Paraglaciecola psychrophila 170: one gene and its partner. The protein of the gene in region 2 binds, or shares a complex with, the protein of the main gene of each other region. Links are inferred from orthologs where the notes say so. Each region holds a gene or a part of one and is shown on either strand. Other genes may lie near its edges. The genes, in order: lptD and lptB.

Region 1 (12,313 bases), 4.0 Mb from region 2 along the record:
ATGGTTGCAGCAATAAGAACAGAGATTAAACCTATTATAATGGTAATCGTTTTTCCCGTGGTAACAGAGTCTGCAACGTCTTCTTTGGCATATTTTGCTTTGGCGTCCGCAAGCTTTAATAAATCATTCAGTTTTTGAAGCGCATCTTCGATGTTTGCCTCTGAGGATGTGTATGCAGAACCGGCTTGCAAGCGACTGTTTAAACGTTTGATTTGTGACTGAATTAGGCCATTGGGTGAGGATATCGAATCGGTAACATCAGCAATTAAGTCATATAGCTCACTCAATGTACCACTGTCATCTCTATCTCCTGCAGTGGATTGAACTTCAGTTGTTTTGTCTTTGATTTGATCAACAACTAATTTTACTTCATTGCCTATGGTATCTGCTCTTACTAGTGTTTGTGTCTTAACGTATTCTGCACCTACCGTCAGTAATGAGGTAAGACTTGATTCAAGCCCATTAGCTATTTCCGCTGCTTTAGACAACTGACTATTGCTTTGCACCTTTTCTAAATCCGCAAAATCAACAATTAAAGTTGAACCATCGTCGGCGTTATCTTCAATATTTCTGAGTACATCTAATACTTTGTTGCCAAACTCTAAGTCGGCTTTCTTGTTATCAAATATTGCGTTTACATTCTCAATGTACTGACGATATATCTCTTCGGTTTCAATCAAAGATTCCCTTAAATCTGGCTCTTTACTGACCACACTGGTGAGGATGCGCAATTCATTATCAAAATTGGTCTGACTGTCTTCGAAAGCGGTTTTCTTGTTTCTCAAACCATCTAGGGTTGTCTCATAATAAGACTCAGTGGTGAGACGGCCCATATTTAAGAAAGACACTTTTAGTTGACTACTACCGCTCACTGTAGGGAGGGCTAATGTATTAACCTCTTCAGTGGCAGTATCTATACTAGATAAACTTGATACCGCTACTACTCCTAATACAACTAATAGAAGTGTGATGATCCCAAATCCACCGACGACACGGGTAGCTACTGTAATTTTCATTGAATGGCCCTATATCAAGTTGGCAGTATCCATACTGGCTTTATATGTTTTCATTTGACTGCTAAATGCAACCTATTCTTATTCGCATAGGACTATACCCGACTGAGTAATAATTTGTAATCTTAGAATTTTTTCTCTTAGACTATAGTCTTATTGGATAACACAATACTAAGTATCGACTGACTACAATTAATCTTGAAAGTTTACCGAACAAATTTCACTAGAGGATAAATTTAATAGTGTCATGTTTTGCTCCCAAACATAACCCGTGCCCAAACCAATGAACTGGCTATTATACGTATCGCCATTTAGCGAAGCCCAATGACCAAACACTACTCTTTGGTTCGACTTGAATTTTTTATTTATCACTTTAAACCAAGGCGTTAGTTCCTGAGGCGCCAGTTCTGGTGGAGTTTTGCAGCTAAAATCTAGTTCGTTTTGGTTTACTATAAAACGCATCCGTGTCATCGCATTGACGATAAAGCGAAATCTTTGGGACCCTTGTAGAGACTTTTGCCAAATTGAAGGCTGGTTGCCGTACATATAGGCTAATGATTCTTTCCAATCTTCAGCTTGTAACTGCTCACTGACTTCAAGGCTAAATTTGAGCGCTTTTTTGACTGACCACTGAGGATATAAACCAGCATGAGTTACTAAGGTATCTTGGTCGGCCAACAAAGCCAGTGGTTTTAGCCTTAACCAATTGATATAGGTATTAAGTTTAGGGCTAGCAAGTAATGTGTCTAAGTTATCATTGGGTTTGGCTTTGCGAATACCTGCAAAAATAGCTAATAAATTTAAGTCGTGATTGCCTAAAACGGTATCAAAACTGTTTTCTAATGAATACAAGTAGTCCAGTGTTTCAAGTGGTTGGGTGCCGCGCCCTATCAAATCTCCAACTGCAATTAAGCGATCGTTAATCGGAGAGAAATGGACTTTGTTTAAAAGCTTTTGCAACCCCAAAAAGCACCCTTGAATGTCACCAACAATATAAGTGGCCATAAGAGTTAGTTGACTACGTTAGGAACTGCTAGGCTAAAAACGTTGATAACAGCTTCAAACCGTCCGCCATCTTCTTGTTGCATTTCGTAATAGCCTTGCATTGTTCCCACGGGGGTATCTAACACAGCTCCACTGGTGTATTGAAAAAAATCACCAGGCAGGATGTGCGGTTGTAAGCCTATGACTCCAGGGCCTTCTACTTCTGTTTTTTTGCCATTGCCATCGGTTATTAACCAGTATCGATTGATAAGCTGAACCGAATGCTGGCCATTATTGTGAACCGAAATCTTATATGCAAAAACATATTTATCTTTATCAGGTATCTGGTTTTTTAGATACTGAGTTTCTACTGTAATCTTAACTTTATTCAATTGCTTCATCTATTACTCGACGCTGCCAAACTCTTTATTTCTATGCCAAAGAGTCTACCGCATTAGCAATTTTTGCATACTGCTGTAACGATAAATTTTCAGCACGTAACTCGGGATTAATGTCTATATCGATGAGTTGTTGTTCGCTTAGGCTTTCTTTTAAGCTATTGCGGATCGTTTTACGCCTTTGGTTAAACGCTTGGGCACAGACTTTATGTAAGGTGTCTTCATTTGTTAAAGTTACGGGTTTTTGCTGATGGGGTACAAGCCTAACCACTGCCGAATCAACTTTAGGTGGTGGATTAAATGCGCCTGGCGGCACTTGTAATACCGGTATTATTTGGCAATGGTACTGAGCCATAACAGATAAACGACCATAACTTTTATTGCCTGGAGAGGCCGCTAAGCGATTTACGACTTCTTTTTGTAGCATAAAGTGCATGTCTTGTACTTTATTGGCAAAAGAAAATAAGTGAAACATCAATGGCGTAGAAATATTGTAGGGTAGGTTACCGAAAATGCGTAAAGGTTTATCATCTGATAATAACTGCGAAAAGTCGTATTTAAGAGCATCGGCTTCAATAATGGTCAGCTTACTAGCAATAAAAGGATGCGTTCTTAACCTTTCAGCCAAATCTCTATCAAGTTCAATTACAGTGAGGGAATCAATTAATTCACAAACTGGTTCAGTTAACGCGCCCAGTCCAGGGCCAATTTCAACCATGTGTTGGTCTTTTTGTGGCCCTATGACGGTGACTATTTGATCGATAATATAGTTATCATGTAAAAAATTTTGTCCAAAACGTTTTCTTGCTGTATGCCCTAAATGTTGTTTAGTCATTCTTTTTGCGCTGCTATTGAGATGGCTTTTTCGATGGCAAGGTTGAAACTGCCTGCGTCTGCATGACCTGTACCCGCTAAATCTAATGCTGTACCGTGATCGACAGATGTACGGATAAACGGTAACCCTAAAGTGATATTAACTGAGGCTCCAAAACCTTTGTATTTCAAGACAGGTAATCCTTGATCATGATACATGGCTAACACAACGTCAGCTTGTTCTAAATATTTTGGATTAAAGATTGTATCTGCGGGCAAAGGCCCAGTGATGTTCAAGCCTTCTGCTCGCAAAGCATCAAGAGCAGGTATGATAACCAAAATTTCTTCTTTGCCGATATGCCCATTTTCACCGGCATGGGGATTTAAACCACACACAAAAATATGTGGTTTTTTAATGCCAAATTTCAGCATTAAGTCGGTATTAACTATGTGTATTACCTTGTGTAAACGCTCAAAAGTAATCGCCTTAGCAACATATGCCAAAGGAATATGGGTGGTGGCAAGTACAACTCTTAGTCCCTCTGTAGCTAACATCATGACTACGTCATTGGTATTAGATTCGTGAGCAAAAAACTCTGTATGACCACTAAAAGAAATGCCACCTTCATTAATGATGCCTTTGTGAACAGGGCCTGTCACCACAGCATCAAATTCACCATCTAGATTTTTTTTACACGCTTGGCGCAGAGTTTCTACAACATAGTGGCCATTTTCGCTATCTAGTTTACCGCTTATAACCGGAACTTTAGTTTTTATATCGACCAAAAATAATTGCCCAGCAGGCAAAGTGTGCTCATTATCTTGATCATATGGGACCAAGGTAATAGCTAAGTTTAGTTCTTTAGCACGTTGCCTGAGCATGTCTCCATCAGCAAAAGCCACCAATTGCACTGGCCATTCTTGTTGTGCAATGCCTATAAGTAAATCTGGACCAATACCAGCAGGCTCACCCGGGGTAATGGCTAACTTTAACGGTTTCAATTATTCGCCTTGCTGCGGTAATACTTCAATGTATGCACTTGCACGTATTTCTCTCAACCACACATCTGACTCTTCGGAAAATTTACGTTGAAATAGTAATTGATAGGCTTTTTCTTCTTTGCGTTGCTCAGTTATATCACCCACACGCTTTTCAAGTAATTGCATTAGATGCCAGCCATATTGAGTTTTAACGGGTTGGCTGATCTCATCAATCTCTAAATTCGCTAACGCATCGCGAAAATCAGCTACATATTTGCTCGGTTCGGACCAGCCTAATTCCCCGCCCTTTAACGCAGAACCCGGATCGGCAGAATGTTCTTTTGCAAGTTCAGCAAAGTCAGCTTCGCCCGCTAGCAATTTCTCGCGAAAGCCTTTAAGCATTGTTTTGGCTTTTTCGTCACTCAATATAATAGAAGGAGCAATTAATATATGACGAGCATTTATTTCTTCGACTTCGACTGTCTCGATACCTCGAAGATCCTTTACCTTCAAAATATGAAAGCCAGCGCCACTTCTAATTGGTCCTATTAAGTCGTCTTTAGATTTTTTTGTACTGCTTCGGCAAACAGGGTGGGCATAGAGTTAATGTTCATCCAACCCAGATCTCCACCTTCTAACGCACGGGAGCCACCTGAGGAAGCCGTAGCGATTTTGGCAAAGTCTGAACCTTTGTTAAGCAGTTCAATTACTTTACCTGCTCGGGTTTTAGCTTGCTGTATATCTTCATCGGTTGGTTCAGGTGGAAATTCAATTAAGATATGTCCCAAGTTGTATTCCGCTTGTTCATCGCCTTGTTCGTCAATCAGGGTAACCAAGTTTTTAATTTCTTGCTCGGTGATGTATACACGTCGGCGGACATTGGCACGGCGCACCTCGCCAAGTATAAGTTCTTTGCGAATTTCTTCGCGGTAGGTGTCGTAGGTGACTCCTTCCTGGGATACTTTTTCACGAAACTGGGCAATATTCATATTCTCGCCCTTAGCGATATTAGCGATAGTCTGCTCTAACTGCGGATCACTAACTTGGATGCCCATACGATCGGCCATCTGCGTTTGCAGATTATCTAATATCAGCTTTTCAATAGCTTGGGTGCGCAACACCCTGTCAGAAGGCAGGTTTTGGTTGTTAAGCACTGCATTACGTTTTACGACGGTAATTAATTCACTTATTTGACTCTCTAACACCACTCCTTGATCAACGATCACAGATACGCTGTCTAATAGTTCAGGTGCTGCCTCTGTCTTAAGTGATAAGAAAGAGCTAATTAAAAAGGCTACTACTATTACTTTCATGATTATCTTTACTTTTTTAGTTAAAGGCGTTGTTTGATTACGCGCGTTGGGTATGTCAAAAGGTTACCAACAATTAGTTAGTTCAAACCCCAATTAGTTCAATAGATAAGAGTGCTTGTGTGCAAACTGCCCTTCTATTAGTTCAGTATGTAAGAGCGTCAGTAAACAAACCAGCCCTTTATTAGTTCAATAGATAAGAGTGCTTATGTGCAAACTACCCTGCTATTAGTTCAATAGATAAGGACGTCTATATCCAAACAACCCATCTCTTAATAAATTTCGAGTGGTGAAGTATACATTAAAGCCTGACTCAAATTCATTGGTACTTTGTGCTCCATTTTCATCAAACCGGTTACTTAAGTTACGCTGGGCAACAAAACTAACACTCCAGCAACATGATTCATATTGCACACCAGTATAACTCTCCACTGTTCTGTGACGTTCTAAGTCATGATACCAACGGCCAACCCATTGCCAATTTTTAGTGATGGGCCAGCTTGCGGTGACACCCACTTGATTGATTTTTTCAGAGGATAAATCCCTTACGTATCGGTGATTTATCTGAATGATCTTGTTTTCGGCAAGTTGATATTCTAAGGACAAACTACTGCGTTCGACTTTGTCGGTAATAGTTGAAACCTGAGCCTGAGTGTGAGCATACCATTTACTGCCTATTTTCCAATCTAGCTCTGCTGCTAGGGCCGAACGGTCATCATCTTTAGTTGCATCTACTACTTGGGTGTCTTTTAAATAAAATATTTGTCCAAGGCTGAGTTTAAAACGCTCTTGGTTATTCTTATCAATAAAGCTAGATGTCATGCCCACCGTAATTTGATTATTGTCGCTGATACGATCTAAGCCTGTAAATTCCTGCCCTCTGAATAAACCTGCAAAGTCATTGAATAGCCGAGTCGTGTCATATCTGCCAATGTTACTTTGGTCTTCGAAGCTGGTATATAAGTACTGGACTTTAGGTTCAAAAGTTTGGGTTACTGGCGCACCAAACCAACTGGCTGGTCTCTCAAATGCCAAAGAACCGTGAACCTTAACTTGACCTAATGTACGGGAGATATTTTTATCAAGTGCCAAATTTTGAATGTTTTTCTGAATGTATCGAGTATGTAAAATAGTCGCTTCTGCGAGAAATACGCTCCATTGATTTTGAAATGGATATCGCACTGTAGGAGCAATATGAAGACGCGTCGCCGTAGGATTATCTGACTCACTGCTTTCAAAGTAAGCTAATTCTGAATTCACCTGAAATTCTGCGCCTAACCCCATAGGTGTTAAATAATTGAGTCTAATTTCGGGCAATGCACGGTAGCTATCGGGGTGGTCGCCCAATACCTCAAAATCTCTAAATTGCGCTGAAATATCTAGATTTTTTGAAAAATAACTCAATCCCAGTGTTTTATACAAATGGGTATCTGCTCGATTGTAATAATCAGAACCTAAGTCAACAATATAGTTGTCGTCGCTTAATCCGTTAATATCAGCGTTTACTCGCCAATTTTCGCCAATTTGACCACTGTGGATTAATCGATAAAAATATCGCTCGGTGTCATCGTTTAAATCTTGGTCGTCAGGGAGATACTCAATATTTACCTGACCTGCATGTGCCTCGGTTAAATATCTGAATTCAGTTTTAAGCTGCAATCCCCGCTCAGACATAAATCTTGGACTAAATGTTAAATCATAGTTGGGCGCAATGTTCCAGTAAACCGGCTGCTCAAGGCTGACACCCGTAGAGCTATTACTCGATATACGCGGATAAAGGATACCAGATTGTCTTTGGTCGTTAATTGGGAAGGAAAATAGGGTAAGTACAGCACTGGTAAGTTTTTAATATAAAATCGTGCGTGTTTAACCACTCCTCTGGATTGGTCTGGGGTGATTTCTATATTACTGGCTTGAATGCGCCATACTTCGTTGTCTACTGGGCAAGAGGTAAAACTAGACTCTATAAGATTTATACCGGTTTTTTCGCCAAGACCAATTTTTTGGGCTTTGCCATGACCCTGCACATTATTTAATTGGTAAAAAGATTCTTCAATGAGTAATTCATTTGAAATTCTATTCAGCTGCATACTTTGACTCGATACAGTGATGTTACTGTCTTTAAAACTGACATTTCCTGTTGCATTCAAGGTCTGGGTTTGACGATTGAGTACCGCTTCATCAGCTTTAATCTTGGCTTTGAAACTATCGATTTCTACTTTGCCTTTGAATCGCGCAAAAGTATCTTGATTGATTTCACTATCCTCAGACTTGACCTGGATTTGCCCTTCAAGTAATGAATTATCAAGATTAGGCCCAGCCAAAGGAACAAAACAGACTTCTTGGGCATCGGCTAGCCCAATCGACATCGACAGAAGGCTAATAAATAAGAATTGTTTGTTTTGTATACGGGGCAAGTACAAAGTGACCTAAAGTTACATTTAAAACGGCTAGTTAACGTGTAATTTTAAAGGTTTCAATGGGATTTACCAGTAAACTTGCAAAAAAAGCGTTATTTCGCCATTCTTGACCTTCTTCCAGCAGCCAATTATTGAATAATAAGAGATCAACTTGAAAACACCGTTAACTTTCAAGCAACTTCGACAAAAGAAATTACATAATTGGATTAACCAAAATACTGATTTTGAATGTGAATCGTTGGAAATAGTATCTGGTGATGCTGGTTTTCGTCGGTACTTTAGGTTTGCTTGTTATGGGCAATCGATTATTGCCGTTGATGCGCCTCCAACAAGTGAAGACACCGCTCAGTATATTGCTGTGGCTCAAAGTTACCGAGAAAAGGGTATAAAAGTACCTGAAATATATGCCCACGATCTTGCTCAGGGATTTTATCTTCAGCAAGATTTTGGTAACCGCTTGTTTAGTGATGTTTTAACAGAAGATACCTGTGACCTGCTATATCCAAAAGCGTTAGCTAATATTCCCATTATCCAGAGTTGCTTATCCACTGAAAGCGGACCATTACCAGACCATGATGGTGCATTTATCGACATAGAATTAAGACTTTTTCCAGATTGGTTATTGAATAAATACTTGCAGTTACGTCTGACTGATTCAGAAGAAAACATGCTAAGTAAGGTTTTTGACGAAGTCAAAAGTTCATGTTTGATACAACCTAAGGTAGGTATGCACCGAGACTATCATTCACGCAATCTAATGTTGCTTGAGGATGATGAGATCGGGGTGATTGATTTTCAAGATGCGGTTGTGGGACCTATTACTTATGATGCTGTTTCGCTACTAAGGGATAGTTATCAAGACTGGCCACAAGAAAAAGTACAGCAGTGGTTACAAGACTGGCATGCAGAATATTATGCTCAGTATCCTTGGATTGAATTTAAAATGTGGTTTGATAGTGTTGGGATGCAGAGGCATATCAAGATTGCAGGGATATTTGCTCGTTTGTTCATACGTGATCACAAATCAAGCTTCTTGGCAGATATTCCTCACACTTTGCATTATCTGATTAACGAAGCCAGTCAATACCCAAAATATTCTGAGTTTGCTCAGTTTGTTAGTGAGCGAGTGTTGCCAAATGTTTTGCAAAAACTAAAGTCTACTCATCATGACACTTAATACTGCGATGATTTTAGCCGCAGGTAGGGGAGAGAGAATGCGGCCTTTAACCGATTCTGTTCCTAAGCCTCTGCTTAAAGTTCAGGGTAAACCTTTGATTGAATACCACCTTGAAGCGCTTAAACGCTCAGGTTATGAGCGAGTTGTTATTAATCATGCATGGTTAGGTCAACAGATTGAAAGTGTCCTGGGTAATGGTGAACGTTTTGGTTTGGATATACTCTATTCTGCTGAGTCCCGTGCATTAGAAACTGCGGGAGGCATAATTAACGCATTGCCATTACTTTGTTCAGACTCAAAGGATGAAATGTTTACTGTGGTTAACGGTGATATTTTTACTGATTTTAATTTTGAGGCTTTACCCAGTTTTTTATCCGAAGGGGTAGAAGCGCATTTGGTGATGGTTGATAATCCTGATCATAATCCAAAAAGGAGATTTTTATTTTACGGGTCATGATTTAGACCCTAAACAAGGATCTAAATTAACGTTTAGTGGGATTGCCGTTTATCGTAAAAGCTTTTTTGCACAGCAGTGCTCCGGGGTGAAAACTTTGCCCCCTATGTGGCGAACAGCCATTAACCAAGGTTTAATTGCAGCGCAACATTTTACGGGGCAATGGATAGATGTGGGTACCCCACAACGATTAAATGCATTAAATAAAAAAAATTAACGGAAGCAGATGATAGGTAAAATTTTAGGTACCATTTTTGGTTTTATGTTTGGGCGTATCCCAGGTGCGGTTTTAGGTTTTATGGTCGGACATATGTTCGACAAAGGTTATAGCAAAAATTTCAATCAAACCGGTGGATTCAACCGTTTTTTTGCGAGCAAAGATGAATTCAAAACCCAAGCGGTTTTTTTTCATTGCCTGTTTTCGGTCATGGGGCATGTAGCCAAAGCTGATGGCAAGGTAAGTGATGTCGAAATACGCATGGCTAGTGCCTTGATGGATCAGATGAACCTTGAAGGCGATGTGCGCAAAGAGGCGCAGCAAGCTTTTAGAGATGGCAAGGCTGCAGATTTCGCTCTGAAACAAACCGTTCAAGAGTTTAAAGAGTCCTGCCATGGTCGCCGTGATATTGTGCAGGTGTATTTAGAAATCTTAATCCAAGCGGCTTATGTTGATGGCAAACTGGATAAAGCCGAACAAACTATTTTAGAGACGGTGTCTCAATATTTAGGCTTTAGTCAACACGACTTACTTTACTTAATGTCAGCATTTGAAGCAGAAATGCGTTTTAGACAAGGGGGTGGGGGTCAACAACACACTAATGGGAAAAAGTATTCTTCCCAACAATCCTTGGATGACGCCTATAAAATTCTCGGTGTTAAAATATCCGACGACGGTAAAAGTATTAAGAAAGCTTATCGCAAGCTGATGAGTGAACATCACCCCGACAAATTAGTCTCAAAAGGTTTACCCAAACAAGCACTAGAGATAGCAAAAAATAAAACCCAAGATATTCAGTCAGCATACGAAATGATCAAGGAAAGGCGCGGGTTTAAGTAGACAATGTATGGGTTGAAAAAGGCTTTCTAGCTTCGTTATAGCCTTCTATTTCCTTCGATTGAGGTTTCTGTAATTTTGCTGCGCCACCATGCAGCCAATGATGAGCCCGTGATATTCATTATTGGACCAAATACGGCTGGCGCTAATCCCATGCTCGTGACTCGTCCCACTTCTAACGCAATACCTGATGCAAGTCCTGAGTTTTGCATATCTACTTCGAAGGCAATAGTGCGTGAAGAATCTTCGTCCATGCCAAATAGTTTTGCGCTGCCATAACTAAACGCGTATCCATGTATATTATGGAGCAATACCCAAACCACTAACAGCGCGCTTATGTCGAGTAAACTATCGCGACCCACAGCTGTGATTACCCTAATAATTATGGTGATACCCCGCGTCGATAACTTAGGCATGGCGCTATCGACTATGGGAAAGCGACCATGCAACCAGCGATTGAATAACAACCCCGCTATAATAGGTAAAATCATAATTATGTTAATACTCTAAACATCGCCATTAATGGGTACAAACTGATCGGCAAATAGCGGCATATAAAAAGGTGTAATAAAGGACGCGAGTAACGTAATTACAACAGTAAGAGTAACCGATAGCGCCAAATTAACGCCATTACGTTTGATGCTAACCCACTAATATAATGCCCGAAGGGATTTCAGGTGGCAGTGCGGCGGCTGTTGCCAAACTAAAACTAATAAACGGCATAGTTAAAAACTGGCCGACCAAGCCAATCAATACCCTTTTTGGCATTTTACTAATCTGCAAAAAATATTTTATGTTCATGGACGTGCCCATGCCAAACATGATGACCATCAATAAAGGCACGATCAGTTCTTTGTATTGGAAATTACCAAACCCAGTGAACAGGGCAGAGTAAAACTAAGCGGTACTGACGGCTGCAAAATACTTAAGGTAAAAGAAAAACATGAAGATCGTTAATTGGCTCTTAAAAAGAATACCAACAATATAAAAAAGCAATCGCAATCGGCCCTGACATCGCCCATTTAAATGTGGCTTATTAAAAAATAAGCTGGTGACACCGGCAACTAAGGTGACCATTCCGAGTGCATTTTTGTGGTGATTATTTGGCTTCCAGTTACGTATATTGGCTAGCTTATTTAATCCGTTTAGTTACAGTCATTTTTTATATCCCTCATAAGAAAAACACCTGATTTAAATTTAACGATGCTCAAACAGCGTTGGTTGTAAGGGGCACTAACTTAGAATTGTAGGACTATAATATTTTTTAAGTAATTAAATATAAAGAGCCAACGTTTAAGTTGGCTCTCGTTATCTAAAATGTAGTTGCAGGTATAATCTTATTTTAAATTAAAGCGGTCTGCGTTCATTACTTTTGTCCAAGCTGCAATAATGTCTTGTGTGAATTTTTGCTGTGAATCATCACAAGCATAGTCCTCTGCGTTAGCGCGTAATTGCGAATTAAGATCGAATATTAAATCTGCCCGGATAGCAGTCCATTTTAGTTCGCCAGTTAGGCGATCAAGCTTCTCAAATTCCTCTGCATAACGGTATGACTCCCCCATAGGATTAGAATACGTCGAATGTGATGAAGAATATTTAGATTTAATTGATTTAACCACCAATAACGGTTTGCTTTTAATATTTTCTGAGTTTGCGGTCATCGACTCATGCATGACGGGGCATTTTTAGGTACTTTGTTTATCATCGCT
Region 2 (12,497 bases):
TGCGCCAAATAATCTAGAGTCGACAGAGCATTGGCAGGTGCATGCGCATTTTTATCCGCCGTTATTACGTTCAGCTACGGTGCGTAAATTTATGGTAGGTTATGAAATGATGGCAGAGCCACAACGAGATTTAACTCCAGAGCAAGCTGCACAGCGTTTGCAGGCGCTCAGCGATGTGCATTACAACGAATCGGCTGGAGCCTTAGGTTTATGACTTTCAATACTTCTAAACCTGAGTCAAATATCTGTCAAAGCATGTTAACTGAACTTGACTCCGTTTTTACCCAGACATTTGGTTCCGCGCCCACTCGTCATTTCCAAGCACCGGGCAGGGTCAATTTAATAGGTGAGCACACGGACTACAACGATGGTTTTGTGCTGCCATGTGCGATTAACTATCAAACTTTAGTCGCTGTCACACCCAGAGATGATATGACGGTCAAAGTTGTGGCTGTTGATTACAACAACCAGCAAGATGAGTTTTCGCTGGAAAATGAAATTTCAGCTCACTCTTCACAATTGTGGAGTAATTATGTGCGCGGAGTCATCAAACACCTGCAAATGAGAGGGCATGTGTTTAAAGGTGCCAATTTGGCTATAACCGGTAATGTGCCGCAAGGTGCAGGGTTAAGCTCCTCTGCTTCTTTGGAAGTGGCAATTGGTGAAACCTTTCGTGGTTTATATGATTTATTACTAACTAAAGCAGAAGTGGCGTTAAACGGTCAAGAAGCTGAAAATCAATTTGTAGGGTGTCAGTGCGGCATCATGGATCAAATGGTCAGTGCTTGTGGCTCTAAATTTAACGCCTTGTTATTAGATTGTCGTTCGTTAGATGCAGAGCTGATTTCAATGCCAGAAAACCTTGCGGTGATGATCATCAACTCCAATGTGAAACGGGGTTTAGTCGATAGTGAATACAATACCCGCCGCCTTCAGTGTGAAGAGGCCGCTGGTACTTTGGGGTTAAAAGCTTTACGTGATATCAGCTTGGCTGACTTACATAGCAATAAAGATAAACTGCCTGAAGTGGTTTATCGACGCGCCCACCATGTGGTGTCAGATAGTGAACGGACTGTTTTAGCTGCGCAAGCTCTGAAAACAAATGATGTGGTGCAGCTGTCCAGATTAATGGCTGCGTCTCACATCTCAATGCGTGACGACTTTGAAATCACAGTACCGCAAATTGATTTCGCCGTAAAAATATTAACTGAATACTTAGGCGATAAGGGAGGCGTTCGAATGACAGGCGGAGGCTTTGGTGGCTGTATGGTGGCTATTATGCCTCACGATTTGGTGGAAGGTGCAAAACAGTTGATGGCTAAGCGTTATCAAGCAGAGACTGGTTATCAAGAGACTATTTATATTTGTAGTGCCAGTGAAGGAGCGGGGGAGATATAATTAAACAAATTGGACGTTGAAAATGCAACTAATGTAGTTAGTTGCATTTTCAATGTTTTGGTGTGTATTCCTAATATCAAATATAACGTAAGATATTTTAATAACAGTTAAGATATCAAGGTGTTGATGGACTGTCATTTGTGTTGGAATTTCTATCTATAATTTAGCTTCATATTTGCGGTGAGCTCTTTTTCTTAGCCAGTATCACTAACAATATCCCACCTAGGATAACTGATGCCGACGCTGCAATATGTAAATCAATAGGTTCATCAACTAACAATATCCCGCCTAAAGCAGCCCAAATTGGCACTGATAGCTGACATACTGCTGCAATACTAGGTTTTAACTTAGGCATGACTTGATACCAAATGGTGTAACCTACTCCTGAAGCGAGTGCTCCTGAGCAAAAAGTGTAGAGTAACCCCTTTAAGCTGATATTGATGCCAAAACTAAAATACATCACTATCAGACCAATGATGGCAATGGGGACTAATCGAATAAAGTTACTGGCTGTATCATAAAGTGGGTACCTCGATTGGGCGCCAATTAAGCTATAAATACCCCAAGCTATGCCTGCTAAGACCATCAGCAAGCATCCGAGTAAACTAGGATTCTCCAGCTCTGGAAAGACAAAATAAATGAATCCCAACAGAGACAATAAAACCCCCGTATATTCTTGAAAGCCCATTTTATTACCAGTTAACCATCCTTTGAACAGCATAGTAAACTGCACTGCTGCGAATAATATTAGCGCCCCAGTTGCTGTGTTGAGAGTGATATAGGCATAAGAAAAAGCTGCGGCATAAACAAACAGAGACAAAGCACCGCTGTGGCTACCATATTGATTAATTTTACTGATCACCGATTTGTCTTTGATCATAATTATAAGGGCCAAAATAAGCGCCGCACAAAGCAATCGAATAGACGTGAAATCTGCAGGGTTAACCTGCTCTGTATTTAATGCAAGACGACATAAAACAGAATTGGCAGCAAAAGCGAATAAAGCTAAAAGTGTTAAAATAATTGTTCGAGGGAAGCTCAAACCTATATCAACAGCCAAGTAGCAGAGCCTAAAAATGCAAATATACCGACTACATCAGTGATAGTGGTTAAAATTACACTGCCTGCTAAAGCAGGATCTATTTTCAATTTTTTCATGATAATGGGCAAACTCGCCCCTGCTAATCCAGCAGCAATCATATTGATAAGCATCGCAAAGGCGATCACTGCGCCTAACATTAAGTCTTGTTTCCAAATGGCAATGACCGATGCGATCAACACCGACCATATCACGCCATTTAAGAAACCAATCGCTAATTCTTTGCTAATCAACCATCTGGCATTAGCTGAGTTTACGTGGCCCAAAGCCATTCCGCGTATAACTAGGGTAAGGGTTTGATTTCCCGCTACCCCGCCCATACTGGGAACAATAGTGTTGAGGATTGCCAACACGGCCAGTTGGCTTAAAGCGGCTTCAAATAAGTCACTTACCGCAGCTGCCATTAAGGCAGTCAGCAGATTCACACCTAACCAAATTGAGCGGCGCTGAGTACTCTTGATAACGGGTGCGAAGGTATCTTCTTCATCGTCCAAACCGGCCATACTCATCATTGAGTGTTCTGCGTCTTCACGAATTATGTCAACCACATCATCAATAGTGATACGCCCTAACAATTGATTATTTTCATCTACTACAGGGGCAGATAACCAGTTGTAACGCTCAAATAAACTGGCTACTTCGTTATCCATCATACTGGCAGGAATGGCTTCAGAAGTTTTCATTAAAGACTCTATTGGTGTAGCAGCAGCTGCAGTTATGAGCCGAGTGAGTGCCACGCCACCCATTAATCTATAGTCGCGATCTACTACATATAATGTATCTGTGTGCTCGGGCATATCACCTTTGAGGCGTAAATATCGCAGGATCACATCTACATTAATGCCAGGGCGAAGTGTAATAGCATCGGTATTCATGATAAAACCAGCGGTTTCTTCACCATAAGATAACCCCAGCTCGGCTCTGGAACGGTCTTGTTCATCCATGGCAGCCAATAAATTTTGAGCTACTTCCTGAGGCAAACCACGTAAAGTATCGACTAAGTTATCGGTGTCCATCTCTTCTAGGGCATCGGCAACTTTTTCTGGTAGCATTTTTCTGATAATGCCATTACGTACATCATCAGATAGTTCTTCGAGCACGTCACTGTATAGATCAGGCTGGATAAGTTGCCAAATATCTAAACGATTGCGACTGCGGCTTGATTCTAAAAGCAAAGCAAGATCACCGGGTTGCAACTGGTGCAACATCTCTTTGGCGAGCTCTGTTTGACCGCTACCTAAGGCTTCATTGATGTCATGAAGTTGGTTGTGACTGCTCTTGGCTTCGAAGGTATTTGGCATGGCTTAGATAAACTTACTCGCTGGAACAATAAAAGGAGGTAGTGCTTGATTATGAGTCACTAGTTTAATCCATGACCACTAGTTGGTCAGCACATATTTCACTATTGGAGTATGAAATATGCAGAACAGGAAAATTAAACACAACTGATGACACGTTGCTCACTCACAACTTTATACTTTAATGACTATCTTGCATCGTTAATTTTAGAACGCTGTTCGCTAAGGTAAAAATCATATATAAAATATGAATAGTGTGTTGTTGGTTATTCAGTAGTAGGTTAAATGTGTATGAAACACTGATATAGATAGGTTTAAGCTATCTTTTAGAATGGTTTTTGTTGGTAATTGAAGTCAATACTAAGCCTTGTTGATACGAAAAAACCATTCAAAAAAACATGACTTTTTTCTTAATCATTGACCAACTGGTCAAGTGTTGTAAAGTAACTTAGTCGATTTTCATAATAATATATAAATCGAAGAGGCGAAAATACTCGCTTCAAAATAGATTACTAAAATCGCTAATATCTCGGGAGAGAACATGAAATTAAAATACCCGGCGCTGGTTGCTGCCCTATACATATCGTCATTACAAGCCACTGATTTGGTTATTACTGGGGTCATGGATGCAACTTTAACGGGCGGAACCCCAAAAGCCGTTGAAATATTTGTGGTTAACGATATTCCTGACTTATCGGTATGCGGATTAGGCTCAGCCAATAATGGCGGAGGAACCGATGGACAAGAATTCACTTTTGAAGCCGCTGCAGCTACAGCAGGAAGCTACCTATATGTTGCTTCTGAAAGTGAAAACTTTGTCACTTTCATGGGTTTTGCCCCTACTCATGTAGGTGGCAACGCGTTAGAAATTAATGGCGATGATGGTGTTGAGCTTTTTTGTAATGATACTGTTATAGATACATTTGGTGATATTAATGTTGATGGAAATGGCGAAGCTTGGGAATACCTTGATGGTTGGGCTTACCGAAATTCTGATACAGGCCCAGATGGCGCTGCTTTTGTTATTGCCAACTGGACATTTAGCGGGGCTAACGCGCTAGATGACGAAGCAACCAATGATTCTGCAGCGACTAAATTTCCAATTAAGACCTTTGCTACTGAGACCAGTACCTTTGGTGGCGGTGGCGAAGTAGCAGCGGAGGTAGAGCCTGTATTAATTGGTGCCTGTGCCGAAATATCAACACTTATCAGTGCCATTCAAGGCCCTGGCAGTGCATCACCACTGGTTGGCGAAACACTTGTAATAGAAGGGGTTGTCACCGCTGCTACACCTAATTTGTCCGGCTTCTTCGTACAAGAAGAAACAACCGATATGGATGATAATGCGTTAACATCTGAAGGCATCTTTGTTTTTTACAATGACACACTGCCAGTTGAAGGCGAAGTAGTGCGTGTATTGGGTGATGTATCAGAGTTTTATGATAAAACACAACTTGAAGCTTCAGAGATATTGCAAGGTTGTGGTACAGAAACTCCTAGTATTGCTGATTTAGTAATGCCATTTGCTTCTTTAGATGATGTCGAAGCACTAGAAGGTATGTTAGTCAGCAGCGCTCAAGAGTTATTAGTCACTAATAACTTCGGTCTTGCCAGATATGGCCAGGCAACGTTGTCCTCTAAAAGATTATACACACCAACCAATATACATGCCCCAGGCACAGATGAAGCCATTGCTTTAGAAGCATCTAATGCCTTAGACCAAATTATTTTAGATGATGGCGATAGCAGTCAGAATCCTGACTCTATTCCCTACCCTTCTGGTGGTTTGTCTGCAGTCAATTCTTTACGTTTAGGTGATACGGTTTCAACACTTACCGCGGTGGTAGATTATAGCTTCGGCGAATACCTAGTTATTCCAGTCGGTGATCCAACGTTCGCAGGAACGAATCCTCGTACAGATGCGCCAGATTTAGACCTAGGTAATTTGAGAGTCGCAAGCTTAAATGTGCTTAATTATTTTGAAACCATTGATGATGGTTCGAATATCTGTGGTCCAGCTGCTGATTCAAGCTGTCGTGGTGCAGATGATGCTGAAGAGTTTGGACGTCAAAAAGCCAAAATTATATCGGCAATTGTTGCGATGGATGCAGATATAGTTGGTTTAATGGAAATCGAGAACAATGGTTTTGATGACGACTCTGCTATTGCTGATTTAGTGGCTGGTATTAACGCAGAGATGGGTGGTGGTACCTATTCAATCCTTAATCCAGGAGCACCTATAGGTACTGATGCAATAACCGTCGCGTTTATTTATAAGCCAGCTGTAGTGACACTTGAGGGTGACGCAGCCATATTGACAAGTGCAAATTCGGCGTCTGACGATAATGGTGATGCATTATTTGACGATACTAAAAACCGTCCGTCGCTAAACCAACAATTCGCTTTAGTTGAAAATGGTGAAACTATTGTTATCAGTGTTAATCACTTTAAGTCTAAAGGCTCAAGTTGTGGTGCCGGTGATGACGATGAAACAACTGGTCAAGGTAGTTGTAATGTGACCCGTACTCGAGCTGCACAAGCTTTAACGACATTTATTGCTAGCGAATTTCCTGATGCAGCTGCATTAATTATTGGTGACTTAAATTCTTACGCAAAAGAAGATCCAATTTCATTGCTAGAAGAAGCTGGTTATACCAATGTAGTTAATACTTTTGGTGGCGCAGAGGCTTATTCTTACTCGTTTAATGGTTTATTGGGTAACTTAGATCATGCTCTTGCGAATGAAAGCGCTTTGGCCAAGACGATTGATGTTACTGAATGGCACATCAATGCTGACGAGCCAATTGCACTGGACTACAACACAAGGTTTAAGTCAGACGCTCAAATCATTAGCTTCTATGCTGCTGATGCATATCGCAGTTCTGACCATGACCCAGTATTGGTTAGCTTACAGCTCGATGCGCCAGTTGAAGAAGAGCCGGAAGTGGAAGTGCCTGTTGAAAGTCGTTCTTCAGGTGGTAGCTTGAGTATTTTCTTATTAGGACTATTGGCTATGATAGGAATACGTCGCAAAAAGTAATCGTTATATACTGTGAAAAGGGCGATTGATAGTAATGTCAATCGCCTTTTTTTATATCTAAATTAATTTCAAATATTACTAGTGGTGCACTACGTACTCGCCATCATTTGATGAAAATTATATTATTTTTTCAAAAAAAAGAATACATGTAAACAATAGAAGACATTTTCAATTCAAACCTACCTCATATTTGTGAGTATGTATAACCTCATTATTCCTCTTCATTAAACCTTGTGGCTATTAATTTTTCTACGGCGTCTAGAGCAGCCGCTGCATCTTTACCTTCACTTACCACTTTTACTTCTTTACCTTGGTGACTTTCGAGCATCATTAAGCCTAGTACACTATTTGCTGAGGCTTTCTTTTTGCCTTGGTGTAGAGTGATTTGTGCATCAAATTTATTTGTGAGCTGAACAAGTTGTGTTGCTGCTCTGGCGTGAAGTCCTAATTTGTTGACGATAATCAGTGTCTTTTCGAAGCGAGGCATACGTTACTTATTCTGTTCGCGATGTCGAATTTGTACATCGGGGTGCGAGTTGCTAAAGGTTTTTGCTAAGGTTTCAGCAACATAAACTGATCTATGTTGACCGCCTGTGCAACCAATGGCTACAGTGACATAACTGCGATTATTGCGTTCTAAATGTGGTAACCAAGTGGAAATTAAATTTTGAATTTGCCAGATAAATTTAGTGACTATGGGTTGTGAGCCCAAAAATATCTGCACCGGCGCGTCTAACCCTGTTAAGTGTTTGAGGTCGGGCTCCCAATGTGGATTAGGTAAAAAGCGGCCATCAAATACATAATCTGCATCTTTGGGTATACCATGTTTAAAACCAAAGGATTCAAATACCAAGACTAGTCTAGAGCTTTTTTTACCAAGAATACGTTCACGGACTAATTCAGCGAGCTGATGGACTGATAGTTGATCCGTGTCAATATACAAATCAGCTCGTTCGGCAATAGGTGCCAGTAGTTGGCTTTCCGCTTGGATAGCATCAGACAATGATTTATTTTGTTTGGATAAAGGATGTAGCCGTCTGGTTTCGCTAAAACGTCTAATCAATACATCATCGCTGGCATCTAAATAAAGGATGGTCATATTCCACGTGGAGGGCAGATAATTAAGAATTTCGACTAGCTCATTCGGGTCTTTGGGTAAGTTACGTACATCGATGCTAACGGCAACTTGGTCGTATTCATCTACAACTGTGTGAGTGAGTGTGGGTAAAAGGTTAACTGGGATATTATCGACGCAATAGTAGCCAAGGTCTTCTAGAGAGCGCAGTACTATAGATTTACCTGAGCCTGAGCGGCCACTAATTATAATAAGTTTCATTTAGCTTATTGCCTCAAATAATTCTTGATCTGTTGTGGCTTTGCGCATACGGCTCAAGGTTTCTTTATTATTGAGTTTAGTGGCAATAGCAGACAAAGTGCCTAAATGTTCTGACGCTTTGTTTTCAGGTACCAAAATAGCAAAGAAGATATCAACTGGCGCATTATCTACGGCGTCATAATCAATTGGTTTTTCACTGGTCACTACAATTGCCAATACATTTTCAAGATCTTGCAAGCGACCATGTGGCAGCGCAATGCCATTACCAATACCAGTACTGCCCATTTTTTCTCTGCATGTAAGACTATACAAAATAGTAGCTTGATCGATATCGATTAAATATTGATTCGCTATTTGACTGATGAGCTCAAGTATTCGTTTTTTACTTGTTCCCTGAACTGCACACAAAGTGCAGTCAGGGTGAAGAATATCTTTAATTTCCATTATGAATTCTAATTGTGGTTAGTCGTTGACGTCATCAATGGCGCTTAATTTTTTCTTTGTGCTTAATCACTTGTCGATCAAGTTTATCGATTAAACCATCTATGGCTGCATACATATCTGAATGTTCAGATGTAGCAAACACCTCTGTTCCGCTGAGGTGTAAAGTGGCTTCAGCTTTTTGATTCAGCTTTTCCACGTTTAAGATCACATGCACATTGTTTATATGATCAAAATGTCGTTCTAGTTTGGTAAATTTTGTATCGACGTAGTCTCTCAAAGAATCTGTAATATCTACATGATGACCGGTAAGGTTAATTTGCATATCGCCTCTTCCTTCTTCAATTCGCCTAAAGCAGGCTCTTACGTTGGTTAGATGGTGGGATCATGAGTGACTCCCGGTATTTTGCTATTGTTCGCCGCGCCACCATAATGCCTTGGTCGGCCAACACTTGTGCAATCTTGCTATCACTTAAAGGTTTGCTCGGTTTTTCTGCTGCCACTAATTTTTTAATCAACGCTCTTATAGCAGTTGATGAACATTCTCCGCCTACATCAGTGGCTACATGGCTAGAGAAAAAGTATTTCAGTTCGAAAATACCTCTTGGGGTGTGCATATATTTTTGCGTTGTGACCCGGGAGATAGTGGATTCGTGCATATCTACCATTTCAGCAACATCGTTCAACACCATAGGCCTCATCATTTCCGGGCCGTGTTCAAAAAAGCCCATTTGTTGTTGCACTATGCAATTGGACACTTTAAGAAGTGTTTCGTTGCGGCTTTCGACACTTTTAATAAACCATTTGGCTTCTTGTAAATGTGACCGGATAAACTGGCTGTCTGAAGAGCTCTTTACACTTTTGCTCATCGCGGCGTATTGCTGATTCACATTGAGTTTAGGTAAGCTGTCGGGGTTAAGTTCTACTGTCCACCTACCGTTCTTCTTAGCCACTGATACATCAGGGATTACGTATTCCGACTCACCTGTGACGATGGCTGTGCCTGGTCTAGGATTAAGAGTTTGCAACAAACGCATTGCTTCTCGTAACTCTTCTTCTTTGAGGCGCGTTTTACGCATCAGAGTACGATAATCTTTACTACCAATAAGATCGCAATAATCAGTAATCAACATTTTGGCTTCTTCTAGCCAAGGTGTATCTGGTGCAAACTGACGTAATTGAATTAATAAACATTCTTGGGCGCTGCGTGCACCTGAACCAACAGGGTCAAACATTTGTATGCGTTTTAGAACGACTGCCACTTCGTCTAGTTCAATCTCTTCATCATCCATGCTGGCTAGCACTTCTTCTGTGCTGATAGTCAAATATCCAGCTTCATCGATAGAGTCAATAATGGCCATCGCGATACCAATATCGGTATCACTAAAATGAGTTAAACGCATTTGCCAAAGCAAATGATCTTGAATATTGTCTGTGGTTTCACCTTGAAATACTTGATCATCATCGCCTGCTGAGCCTGCGCTGCTCATGGATGCTGGGGCCGATGAAGCGCTGAGATATTCATCCCAAGTACTGTCGAGGGGTAAATCTTCTGGTATATCATTATTTTGCAGGGCATCGGCGCTATCGACATTATCTGCATTCACTTCAGCAGGTGTGTTTTCGCCATCTTTATTTCAGCACTGTGGTTAGTTTCGAGGGCTTTGTCGCCACTACCACTATCATTTGACTCGTCTAGTTCTAACAATGGATTAGAATCGAGGGCTTCTTGAATTTCAGCTTGCAAATCCAAGGTAGACAATTGCAACAGCTTAATAGCTTGTTGCAGCTGCGGTGTCATTGTAAGTTGTTGGCTAAATCTTAACTGTAAAGAGGGTTTCATTTACTTCTTATGTTTAATCTGTTGTTGTTATCAGCCGAGTTAAACTCTTCATTTTAGAAATCACAGCTGAGTTGTTGAAGTTATACTATTTCGATCATATCTGAACTAAATACTCATCAATTTTACCTGTTTGACAGCTTTGTTAAAATGCTAATTTCTTAATTGACTCTTAAACTTAACTATAGCCTGAATTGTTCACCTAGGTATACATCTCTTACACGTTGATCACTTAAAACTTCTTCCGAAGTGCCAGATGCTATCAACTCGCCATGGCTCACTATGTATGCCTTTTCACATACGTCTAATGTTTCACGCACGTTGTGATCAGTAATTAATACACCGAGGCCTCTGTCCCGTAATTGCTGAATTATTTTTTTAATATCGTTAACTGAAATAGGGTCAACACCGGCAAAAGGTTCGTCCAATAATATAAACTCTGGATCAGCCGCTAAGGCCCGCGCAATCTCTACTCTTCTGCGTTCGCCGCCAGACAAGCTCATACCTAGACTATTGCGAATATGATTGATATTAAATTCATCCAAGAGTGAGTCGGCCTGTTGTTCTCGTCGTTCTTTGGATAATTCTTTACGAGTTTGTAATATTGCCATCAGATTTTGATACACGGTCAACTTTCTGAATATCGACGCTTCTTGGGGTAAATAACCTATGCCTTGCCTGGCACGCACATGCATAGGTTGCAGAGTAAGATTCTGTTGATCAATAAAAATATCACCTTTGTCTAAAGGTACTAGCCCAACAATCATATAAAATGTGGTGGTTTTACCCGCGCCATTTGGTCCTAATAAACCTACTATTTGACCCGTCGATACTTCAATGCTGACATCGCGTACCACTTGCCTAGACTTATAAGACTTGGCTAAATGTGTAGCTTTTAATACGGCCATTAAGGTTGATTATCCTGTTGGTCTGCTTCAGGTTCTTTAGACTTTGATACAGGCTGAAAAGTGGTAATAACACGGCCACTTTCTTGATCGCTACCTTGAGCAATAATTTGTTCAAGTTCCATATTAAAGGTGATCGACTTGCCTTGAACGCTGCTAGAGTTTTGTTTTATCTCAGCATTCCCCTCTAATGATAATGAGCGAGTTTGACGATGATACTCAATTTTATCTGCTTGTGCAGTCACTATGCTGCCATCTTCTTGTTGCTGGGAATATCTAGCTGGACTGCCAGTGGCAATAAAAATTTCGTTGCCTTCACCTTGGCTGGCATCAATCTCCAATTCATCTGAACTAACTTTCAAAGAACCTTGTAAGATAACAACATTACCTTGATAGGTTGCTCTTTTGGCGATGCCATCAGCATTTTGATACAGGGAAGCCAACTCAATTTTTTTAGTGAAGTCATCTTTCCCAGCATGACTATTTGCCGAGAATATTAACACTGCCAAAAAACTAGCGCGGTACAGACGGTTGGTAAACGGTTTTAACATGGTCTAATAACTCATATTTTTGGGTTTCTAAGCTAGCGGTGAAGCCATTACTATTTATCACATAATTTGGGCCGATAATCTCGACGGGCTGATCAGAATACATGGTCTTTTCTGCTAAGTTTACTTCGACAAAATTGGTGCGGATGACCTGTATATAACCTTGTACATCAAGGCTGGTAATTTTCACATCGGTTTCGAATTGGATACGTTGATCTTCATACAAGGTACCTTCTTGCGCGTCTACTTTCCATGGATGTAACGATTGTGCAAATAACAAATAGCTAGGTTGTTTAAACAAAGTGAACCCAAGCAGGTCAAAATTTTCCATTTTTTGGGCAAAAACCTGATGATTTATCAGACCCAATTTATCATACAATGTGCTTCGCATCTTACTTGCTTGGTAATTTGGTACCCAGGCCTCTTCTGTTTGTGAGTCTACCATTACTTCCTCTTGAGAAAGCCAACCGGGAAGACTCAAGGCAAGAGCTATTACAAATAAGACAATAATACACAGAGTAACTCGATTCATATACTGGCACTCTGAATAGTGTATAACTGTCCGTGAGATAATAGAATTAAATCACATAGT

Evidence for each region.
Region 1: lptB (region 2) and lptD share a complex: the UniProt entries of both Escherichia coli proteins name them as parts of the lipopolysaccharide transport and assembly complex. The link is inferred for Paraglaciecola psychrophila 170 from one-to-one orthologs.

Annotation. Positions count from the first base shown.
Region 1 is NC_020514.1:913,439-925,751, forward strand. Bases 4,951-7,766 are described here. They hold lptD (LPS assembly protein LptD), read right to left. Parts: upstream 7,174-7,766; coding sequence 5,728-7,173; downstream 4,951-5,727. Other genes in these bases: C427_RS27025 (LptA/OstA family protein), read right to left, coding at 7,191-7,766. Outside these bases: C427_RS04025 (methyl-accepting chemotaxis protein), read right to left, coding at 1-1,016; C427_RS04030 (symmetrical bis(5'-nucleosyl)-tetraphosphatase), read right to left, coding at 1,206-2,018; Co2+/Mg2+ efflux protein ApaG, read right to left, coding at 2,024-2,398; 16S rRNA (adenine(1518)-N(6)/adenine(1519)-N(6))-dimethyltransferase RsmA, read right to left, coding at 2,430-3,230; 4-hydroxythreonine-4-phosphate dehydrogenase PdxA, read right to left, coding at 3,227-4,210; more of C427_RS27025, read right to left, coding at 7,767-7,916; C427_RS04060 (aminoglycoside phosphotransferase family protein), read left to right, coding at 8,071-9,096; C427_RS04065 (nucleotidyltransferase family protein), read left to right, coding at 9,086-9,553; C427_RS28465 (hypothetical protein), read left to right, coding at 9,639-9,767; co-chaperone DjlA, read left to right, coding at 9,777-10,607; C427_RS26685 (bile acid:sodium symporter family protein), read right to left, coding at 10,643-11,095; C427_RS26690 (hypothetical protein), read right to left, coding at 11,247-11,405. UniProt on the Escherichia coli protein: Together with LptE, is involved in the assembly of lipopolysaccharide (LPS) at the surface of the outer membrane. Contributes to n-hexane resistance.
Region 2 is NC_020514.1:4,892,282-4,904,778, reverse strand. What follows is about bases 9,498-12,497. They hold lptB (LPS export ABC transporter ATP-binding protein), read right to left. Parts: upstream 11,361-12,497; coding sequence 10,635-11,360; downstream 9,498-10,634. Other genes in these bases: kdsC (3-deoxy-manno-octulosonate-8-phosphatase KdsC), read right to left, coding at 12,434-12,497; lptC (LPS export ABC transporter periplasmic protein LptC), read right to left, coding at 11,871-12,437; lptA (lipopolysaccharide transport periplasmic protein LptA), read right to left, coding at 11,360-11,908. In the rest of the region: galK (galactokinase), read left to right, coding at 256-1,398; C427_RS21530 (DMT family transporter), read right to left, coding at 1,568-2,458; mgtE (magnesium transporter), read right to left, coding at 2,443-3,798; C427_RS21520 (ExeM/NucH family extracellular endonuclease), read left to right, coding at 4,337-6,835; C427_RS21515 (HPr family phosphocarrier protein), read right to left, coding at 7,047-7,322; RNase adapter RapZ, read right to left, coding at 7,326-8,171; PTS IIA-like nitrogen regulatory protein PtsN, read right to left, coding at 8,172-8,615; hpf (ribosome hibernation promoting factor), read right to left, coding at 8,650-8,937. UniProt on the Escherichia coli protein: Part of the ABC transporter complex LptBFG involved in the translocation of lipopolysaccharide (LPS) from the inner membrane to the outer membrane. Probably responsible for energy coupling to the transport system.